Regions from separate parts of the Pseudarthrobacter sp. R1 genome, predicted to be linked through region 1. Evidence: riboswitches for the same ligand, from Rfam matches in the RefSeq annotation. Region 1 holds a riboswitch; each other region holds the start of a gene.

What was found. A riboswitch is a leader RNA that binds a small molecule or an ion and turns the genes downstream of it on or off. The one in region 1 is predicted to bind thiamine pyrophosphate.
Region 2: linked by a shared signal. The riboswitch ahead of thiD (bifunctional hydroxymethylpyrimidine kinase/phosphomethylpyrimidine kinase) and the one ahead of thiC (phosphomethylpyrimidine synthase ThiC) in region 1 are both predicted to bind thiamine pyrophosphate.
Region 3: linked by a shared signal. The riboswitch ahead of M8J71_RS03430 (ECF transporter S component) and the one ahead of thiC (phosphomethylpyrimidine synthase ThiC) in region 1 are both predicted to bind thiamine pyrophosphate.

The regions. Positions count from the first base shown of each region.
Region 1 is NZ_JAMKFI010000008.1:968,510-970,766, reverse strand. Features, by position in the region: gene M8J71_RS15290 (amidohydrolase family protein) at 1-1,076, opposite strand, end outside; TPP riboswitch at 1,153-1,260, shown strand; gene thiC (phosphomethylpyrimidine synthase ThiC) at 1,255-2,257, shown strand, end outside.
Region 2 is NZ_JAMKFI010000008.1:1,278,291-1,280,547, reverse strand. Features, by position in the region: gene thiD (bifunctional hydroxymethylpyrimidine kinase/phosphomethylpyrimidine kinase) at 1-1,438, opposite strand, end outside; TPP riboswitch at 1,446-1,543, opposite strand; gene M8J71_RS16885 (ribonuclease E/G) at 1,703-2,257, opposite strand, start outside.
Region 3 is NZ_JAMKFI010000004.1:72,137-74,393, reverse strand. Features, by position in the region: gene M8J71_RS03435 (ABC transporter ATP-binding protein) at 1-426, opposite strand, end outside; gene M8J71_RS03430 (ECF transporter S component) at 426-1,049, opposite strand; TPP riboswitch at 1,115-1,255, opposite strand; gene M8J71_RS03425 (heme-degrading domain-containing protein) at 1,328-1,870, shown strand; gene M8J71_RS03420 (hypothetical protein) at 1,978-2,187, shown strand.

The DNA.
Region 1 (2,257 bases):
ATGACGCGCCCTCCCAGCACAACGTGTGCCAGTTCGCCGACAGTTGCCGGAGCCTGCCGCGGGTCCTCCCGGCACAGCACGACGTCGGCGCGGGCACCCTCCTGGAGTCCCTCGGCACCCAGCCACCTCCTCGCGGCCCAACAGGCAGCGTCGAGGGCAGCGGCCATTGGCAGGCCTGCGTGGTGAAGGGCAAGGATCTCATCGGCGATCCTGCCGTGCCGGATGACGCTCCCGGCATCGGTGCCGGCATAGATCTGCACCCCTGCTTCGTACGCCTCCAGCACCCGTTCCGCGCGGCGCTCCCACAGTGCCCGCATGTGGGCCGCGTACCGGGGGAACTTCGGCTCTGCCTGGGCGGCGATGTCCGGAAACGTGGCGATGTTGATGAGGGTGGGCACGATGGGAACGCCCTGCTCGACGAACCTGGGGAAGTGCCGTGGCAGGAGCCCGGTGGCATGTTCGATGCAGTCGATCCCCGCGTCCAGCATCTGGTCGAGGGTCTCTTCGCCAAAGCAGTGGGCGGTGATCCGGGCGCCTTCGTCGTGCACCGCCTGCACGGCGTCCCCGACGGCGGCGGCGGGAAACGACGGTGCCAGGTCACCGGCGCCGCGGTCGATCCAGTCCCCGACGAGCTTGACCCAGCCGTCACCGTCGCGGGCCTGCTTCCGGACAGCTTCCACCAGGCCGTCCGGTTCAACTTCCTCGGCGAAGCCCCGCAGATACCGCCGGGTCCGGGCAACATGCCTGCCGGCGCGGATGAGTACGGGGGCGTTCCGGCTGCCCTGAAGGAACCGCGTATCTGCAGGGGAACCTGCGTCCCGCGCCAGCAGTGTTCCAGCGTTCAGGTCGGTGCTGGCCTGTTCTTCCGCAACTGCTGCCTCCACTGCGCCACCGGGCCCGAGCCCGATGTGGCAGTGGGCATCCACGAACCCCGGCAGGACCCAGCCTTCCAGCACCCGGTCCGGCACCTGCTGCGGGCGCGTAAAGGTCAACAGCCCGTCAACGGACCATAGGCCACGACGCTCGCTGTCCGGCCCGGCAAGCACCGGGCCGCTGAATTCGATGATCTCCGGCATTGGACTCCTTTTCCCGCCAGTCAGGCTAGCACCGGCCATGTGACAAGCCCCTCCCGAAAGGCTGTGGTAGCTTTCTTCCTGACCACACGGGTGCCCCTGCAGGGGCTGAGATCGGGCTGACGCAGCCTGCGACCGTTGAACCTGTCCGGGTAATGCCGGCGAAGGAAGTGAGTAATCCTTGAGTACACCATTTACACCGTTGAATCCTGCCCACATTCCGTCAAGCGGGGCGGAAGGCGGCCAGGACCAGGCTTCTGTCACGCAGTCGCTGAAGTCCCAATCCCTGGCCTTTGTCCGCGATGAAGCAGCCGGGATACAGGTGCCCGTTACGGAGATAGCCCTGGCACCTTCACCCAACGGCGATTCCAACGGCCCGTTTCGCATCTACCGCACTGCCGGCCCCGGGAGCGACCCCGTCTGCGGCCTCAACCCTTTCCGCTCCGCATGGATAGAAGCGCGCGGCGACACGGAAACCTATGGCGGCCGTGGACGGAACCTGCTCGACGACGGCCGCTCGGCTGTCCGCCGCGGTGCCGCCAGCGCGGAGTGGAAGGGCCCCCGCCCGGTGCCCCGCCGCGCCGTCGGAGGCCGGACGGTGACGCAAATGCACTACGCGCGGCAGGGCGTCATCACCCCCGAAATGCGCTTCGTGGCACTGCGGGAGAACTGCGACGTGGAACTGGTGCGCAGCGAAGTGGCAGCCGGCCGGGCGATCATTCCGAACAACATCAATCATCCCGAGTCGGAACCCATGATCATCGGCAAGGCTTTCCTGGTAAAGATCAACGCCAACATCGGCAACTCGGCGGTCACCAGTTCCATCGCCGAAGAAGTGGACAAGCAGCAGTGGGCCACACAGTGGGGCGCAGACACCGTGATGGACCTTTCCACCGGCGACGACATCCACACCACCAGGGAATGGATCATCCGCAACTCGCCGGTTCCGATCGGCACCGTCCCCATCTACCAGGCCCTGGAGAAGGTCAACGGCGAAGCGAACGCGCTGACCTGGGAGATCTTCCGCGACACCGTCATTGAACAGTGCGAACAGGGCGTGGACTACATGACCATCCACGCCGGCGTCCTGCTCCGGTACGTTCCCCTGACCGCCAAACGGGTGACCGGTATCGTGTCCCGCGGCGGATCAATCATGGCCGGCTGGTGCCTTGCCCATCACCGGG
Region 2 (2,257 bases), 310 kb from region 1:
CGGCCGAGGCCAAACGTGCCGCTTCGTCCACGATCGCAATGGCCCTGCGGGTGGCAGCTGCGAAGTCTTCGTCCGCGTAGGTGCGCAGCCAGTCCGCATACGGGTGCACCGACGGTTCGCCGGCGGCAACGAACCGGGCGTAAAGCGCTGCTCCCACCTCGGCGTAGAGCCAGAAGCAGGGCAAAACGGCCGCCGCCAGGACCGCATAACTGCCCGACGCCGATGCCGCCGTCAGGTGGTCCACGTAGGACTTCGTAACAGGGCCAAGCCCGGGCTGCACGGTTCGCGTGCCCAGCCAGGAGCGGTGCAGCTCGGACTCGACTTCGAGGCACTGCCGGGCAGAGGCCGCCCAGAAGAGCTGCTCCGCCTCGGTGGGTGCCAGTGCACTGGCCCTGGCCAGCACGCGCGAATAGCCGTTGAGGTAGATGGCATCCTGCGCGAGGTAGTACGCGAACTCCTTCTCGCCCAGGCTGCCCGAGGCCAGGTTGCGGATGAAGTCCAGGGCATGGATGTCGTCCAGGTCCTGCTGCGCCTCGCGCCAGAGTATTGCGGCGAAGCTCCCTTCAGATAGCACCGGCTGCTGGTGGTGGAAGTGGTGCACCGGCCCGTTGCCTGTTCCCACCTCCAGTGTTCCCGATGCCTCCAGCGCGCCGGCCAGCCAGGGTTTGACTTCACGGAGGGAAGCCTCCCAGTCCCCCAGGCGTGCCTGTGCCGTTGCCATGGCGGAGGACAGTGAACAGCCAGTGCCATGGCTGTTCCGCGTTGCCACCCGCTCCCCCGGCACCACCACTACTTCATCGGACAGAAGGCCCGTGGTGTTAACCAACGCATCGGGGCACTCGTCGCCGTCCAGGTGGCCGCCCTTGACCAGCACAATGGCGCCGGTGGCAGCGGCGAGGGCGCGGCCCTGTTCCAGCGCCCCGGCCCAGGTGTCCTGCAGTTCGCCGCCAACGAGCATGGCAAGCTCCGCCAGATTGGGGGTGATGAGGTGGGCCAGCGGAAGAAGCCCGCGCAGTGCCGCTTCGGCAGATTCTTCCAGGAGCCGGTCACCGCTGGTGGCGACCATCACCGGGTCCAGGACCACGACGGCGGGGCGCACCTTCCGGAGCCATGCCGCCACTGCCTCGATCACCTCGGCACTGCCCAGCATTCCAATTTTCACAGCGTCGATGCCGATGTCGTCACTGACCGCATCCAGCTGCTCGCTCAGGAACGCTGCGGGCGGCACATGAACGGACCGGACTCCGCGGGTGTTCTGGGCGGTCAGGGCCGTAATGGCAGCCATCCCGTAGCCGCCCAGCGCGGCAATGCTCTTAAGGTCGGCTTGGATACCGGCGCCGCCGGAAGGGTCGGAGCCTGCTATGGAAAGGACCCGGGGTACGGGCCTGCCCGGGCGTGTCGGTGCCGCAGGAAATGTTGCCGAGGTGGCAGTGGGCATTACAAGGGTCGTAGACAAGAGACATCCCTTCGCCGGTGCTAGCCGGACAGGTTCAACGGGTGTGAATCTCAGCCGGCTCTCTGCGCGGCACCCCGTGTCGGTTCCCCAGCCTAGCTTTTTTGCCTGGCGCAGGCCGAAGGTGACACATTGCGACCCGGCGCCGTGCCTTGAAATGCCGCACTGCCGTTGCATCGCTGGCCTTACACACGAAAATGCCCGGCCGGCCCTGTTGTGGCTGGCCGGGCATTTACTTGCCGGGGACGCTTAGAGCTCCGAGGCCGGAACCCCGACGCCCAGGATGATGGGCGCCTCGGCCGGCTTCACGGTGCCGGCATTGCCGTCACTGGAGCCGCCGGCACCGGCCGGTTCGGGGGCCTTCGCCTCGTGGGTATGCCCCGTGCCGGCTGACGCCACGTTTTCGTGATGCTGCACAGTGGTTTCGTTGGCAGCTCCCTGGGCACGGCTGGCACTGCGGTTGCGCCGCGGCCGGCGCTGCCGGGACTGCTCCAGCGTGTGGTCGCTGTAGTCCTTCGCCGGTGCTGCAGCTGCGGGCGCCTGTACGGGCGCCGCCGATTCCACGGGCTCCACCGGCTTCTGCTCCGGTTCTGCCTGCTCGGGCTGGTCTTCGGCAGGTGCCGGCTGGCCAAGGTGGGCGAAGGCCTCCGCAAGCCGGTCCAAGGTCAGGGCAGGCTTCTGCGGCTGCTCTTCAGCGTGCTCAACGAACGGCAGCACCACCTTCTCGCCGCCGAAGGTCAGCACGGCAGCCTGGCGCGCTTCGTCGTCACGCTTCGCAGCTTCGGCTGCGGAGGCAGCGGCAGG
Region 3 (2,257 bases), on a different contig from region 1:
CTCATGCACGCGGGCCCAGATGTCACCGCGGGGCACGGCGAGGTTCTCGGCGCCGAAGGCGACGTCGTCACCTACGCGCGAGAGGACAACCTGGGTCTCCGGGTCCTGCTGCATCAGCCCGGCCCGGCCGCGCTGCTCCCGGGGGGAGGCGCCGTCGATCAGCAGCGAACCGGACTCATCGGAATCGCCGGCCTCGGCGTCGTCGTCATGGGCATCCCCCAGCACCCCGGCCAGCGCGTGGAGGAGCGTGGACTTGCCTGCGCCGGACGGGCCCAGCAGCAGGACGCGTTCACCCGGCTGGATGTCCAGGTCGAGGGCGCGGACGGCCGGCTTGGACCGCCCGGCGTGCCGCCAGCCCCAGCCGCGGGCGGTGACCGCAGCCGGCCGCGCCGCCACCGCAGAGCCGTGGAGGGAAGGAGCAGTCATCAGGAGAAGACGGGCTCCGATGCTGCCTTGCGTGACGCAAAGGAGCTCAGGACGCCGGTCCTCGCCAGGCCGCGGGTGGCGATCCAGGACAGGGCTCCTGCGATGACGGCGCCGGAAATGGCAGTGAAGATGATGTAGGCCAGCTTGTCCCCGCTGGAGTAGGCGATGTTCCAGCCCCAGGGCGCGAAGGAATCGTTCAGGCCGCAGAAAAGTCCGGCAGCGGCGCCGGCGAGCAGGGATACCGGCAGGTTGAACTTCCGGTACACGAAGATCGCGAAGATGATCTCGGCGCCCAGGCCCTGGACAAACCCGGAGAACAGCACCGAGGCGCCGTACTGCGAGCCCATGAGCAGTTCGCCGGTGGCGGCCACGGTCTCGCAGAACAGTGCGGCGCCCGGCTTGCGGATGATGAGCATGCCCAGCACCGCGGGGATCATCCAGCCGCCCGCCAACAAGCCGGTAAGCGGCGGATAAACGGCGTTCATAGGTGCCGAGACTGCGGCTGCGCCTTGCGACCAGGCCCAGAAAATAACGCCGCCGGCGATGGCGATGAGGGCTGCCACCACGATGTCCACAACGCGCCAGGACTTGCCGGTGGTCTTCTTGATTGCTGTCGTTGCCATGCGATCCTCCTGAGGAACAGGAGGGGAAAGTGGATACTTCAACCGGCGCTGCCGCCGTTGCCGCACACTTCGAGAACTCGACTCCCTTGCGCCGGTACTAACCGGATCAGGTTCGAGGGTCTGCGGCTATCCGCACTCTCAGCGCCCACCTGCGGTCCCTGGCATGGCCAGTGATGCCCGACGGCGGCGCTCCCCTGTCGTTGAATGATTCTGTCGGTAAATAATCGCCCTTGTGGGCGGGGTCCAGTTTACACCGGAGGAGGGGTAGATTGTGGGCCATGACTGCCAATTCCCAGCATGTGACCGAGTTCGATCCGGATTCCGATGCCATCCAGCAGGAAGGATCCCTGCAAGCGCTCATCGCCCGGATCGAAGGCGAAATCCACGAGCTCCAGTTTCCCGGCTTCTCGCTGGACGATGCACTGAACCTTGGGTTGCTGCTTGTGGAGCTGGGCAAGGAGGGCCAGTTTCCCATCGCGATTGACATCACCAAGGGTGAACAGGTCCTGTTCCATGTGGCGCTGCCCGGCGCCACGCCGGACAACGAGCACTGGATCCGTGGGAAGCAGCGCACGGCCGCACGGTACGAGGTGCCTTCCCTCCTGGTGGGGCTGCGCGCCCGGCTCAAGGGCGGACGGATCGAGGACAACGCCTGGTTCGATCAGAGCCGGTATGCGGCGCACGGCGGGTCCTTCCCGGTGTACGTCACGGGGGTGGGCGCAGTCGCAACAGTGACTGTCTCAGGGCTTCCCCAGGTGCAGGACCATGACCTGGTGGTACAGGCCCTGCGCGAGATCCTTGGTTCCATGCGTGCGGACTGACTTCGAGTCGGCGGACTGACTGCAGCATCAACGCGGACTATGGACTCCTCACGAATGCCGGGAGTACATTCAAGGCGAGCGGCCGGAGTTCCAAACAGGAGGACGCCATGATCGGTCCTGCAGCCGAAAACCAAGTGCGCGCGGCGGTGGACAAGGCCGCCGAGGAAATGATCTATATCGGCCCGGACCACCCCTACTATCCCCTGCTGGCGGAACTTGTGTCCGCCGTCGGGAAGGCCTGGCAGCAAGGGTACGAGCACGGCCGCCGCGGCGGACACCATGCCAACCCCTATCTGTGGAGTACCTCGGAGGGGTGAGCACCACCACCGGTTGCCGGGGTTGCCGCATGCCGGCCGACCAGCAGATGAGAAGTGTACTTAGCTTTTA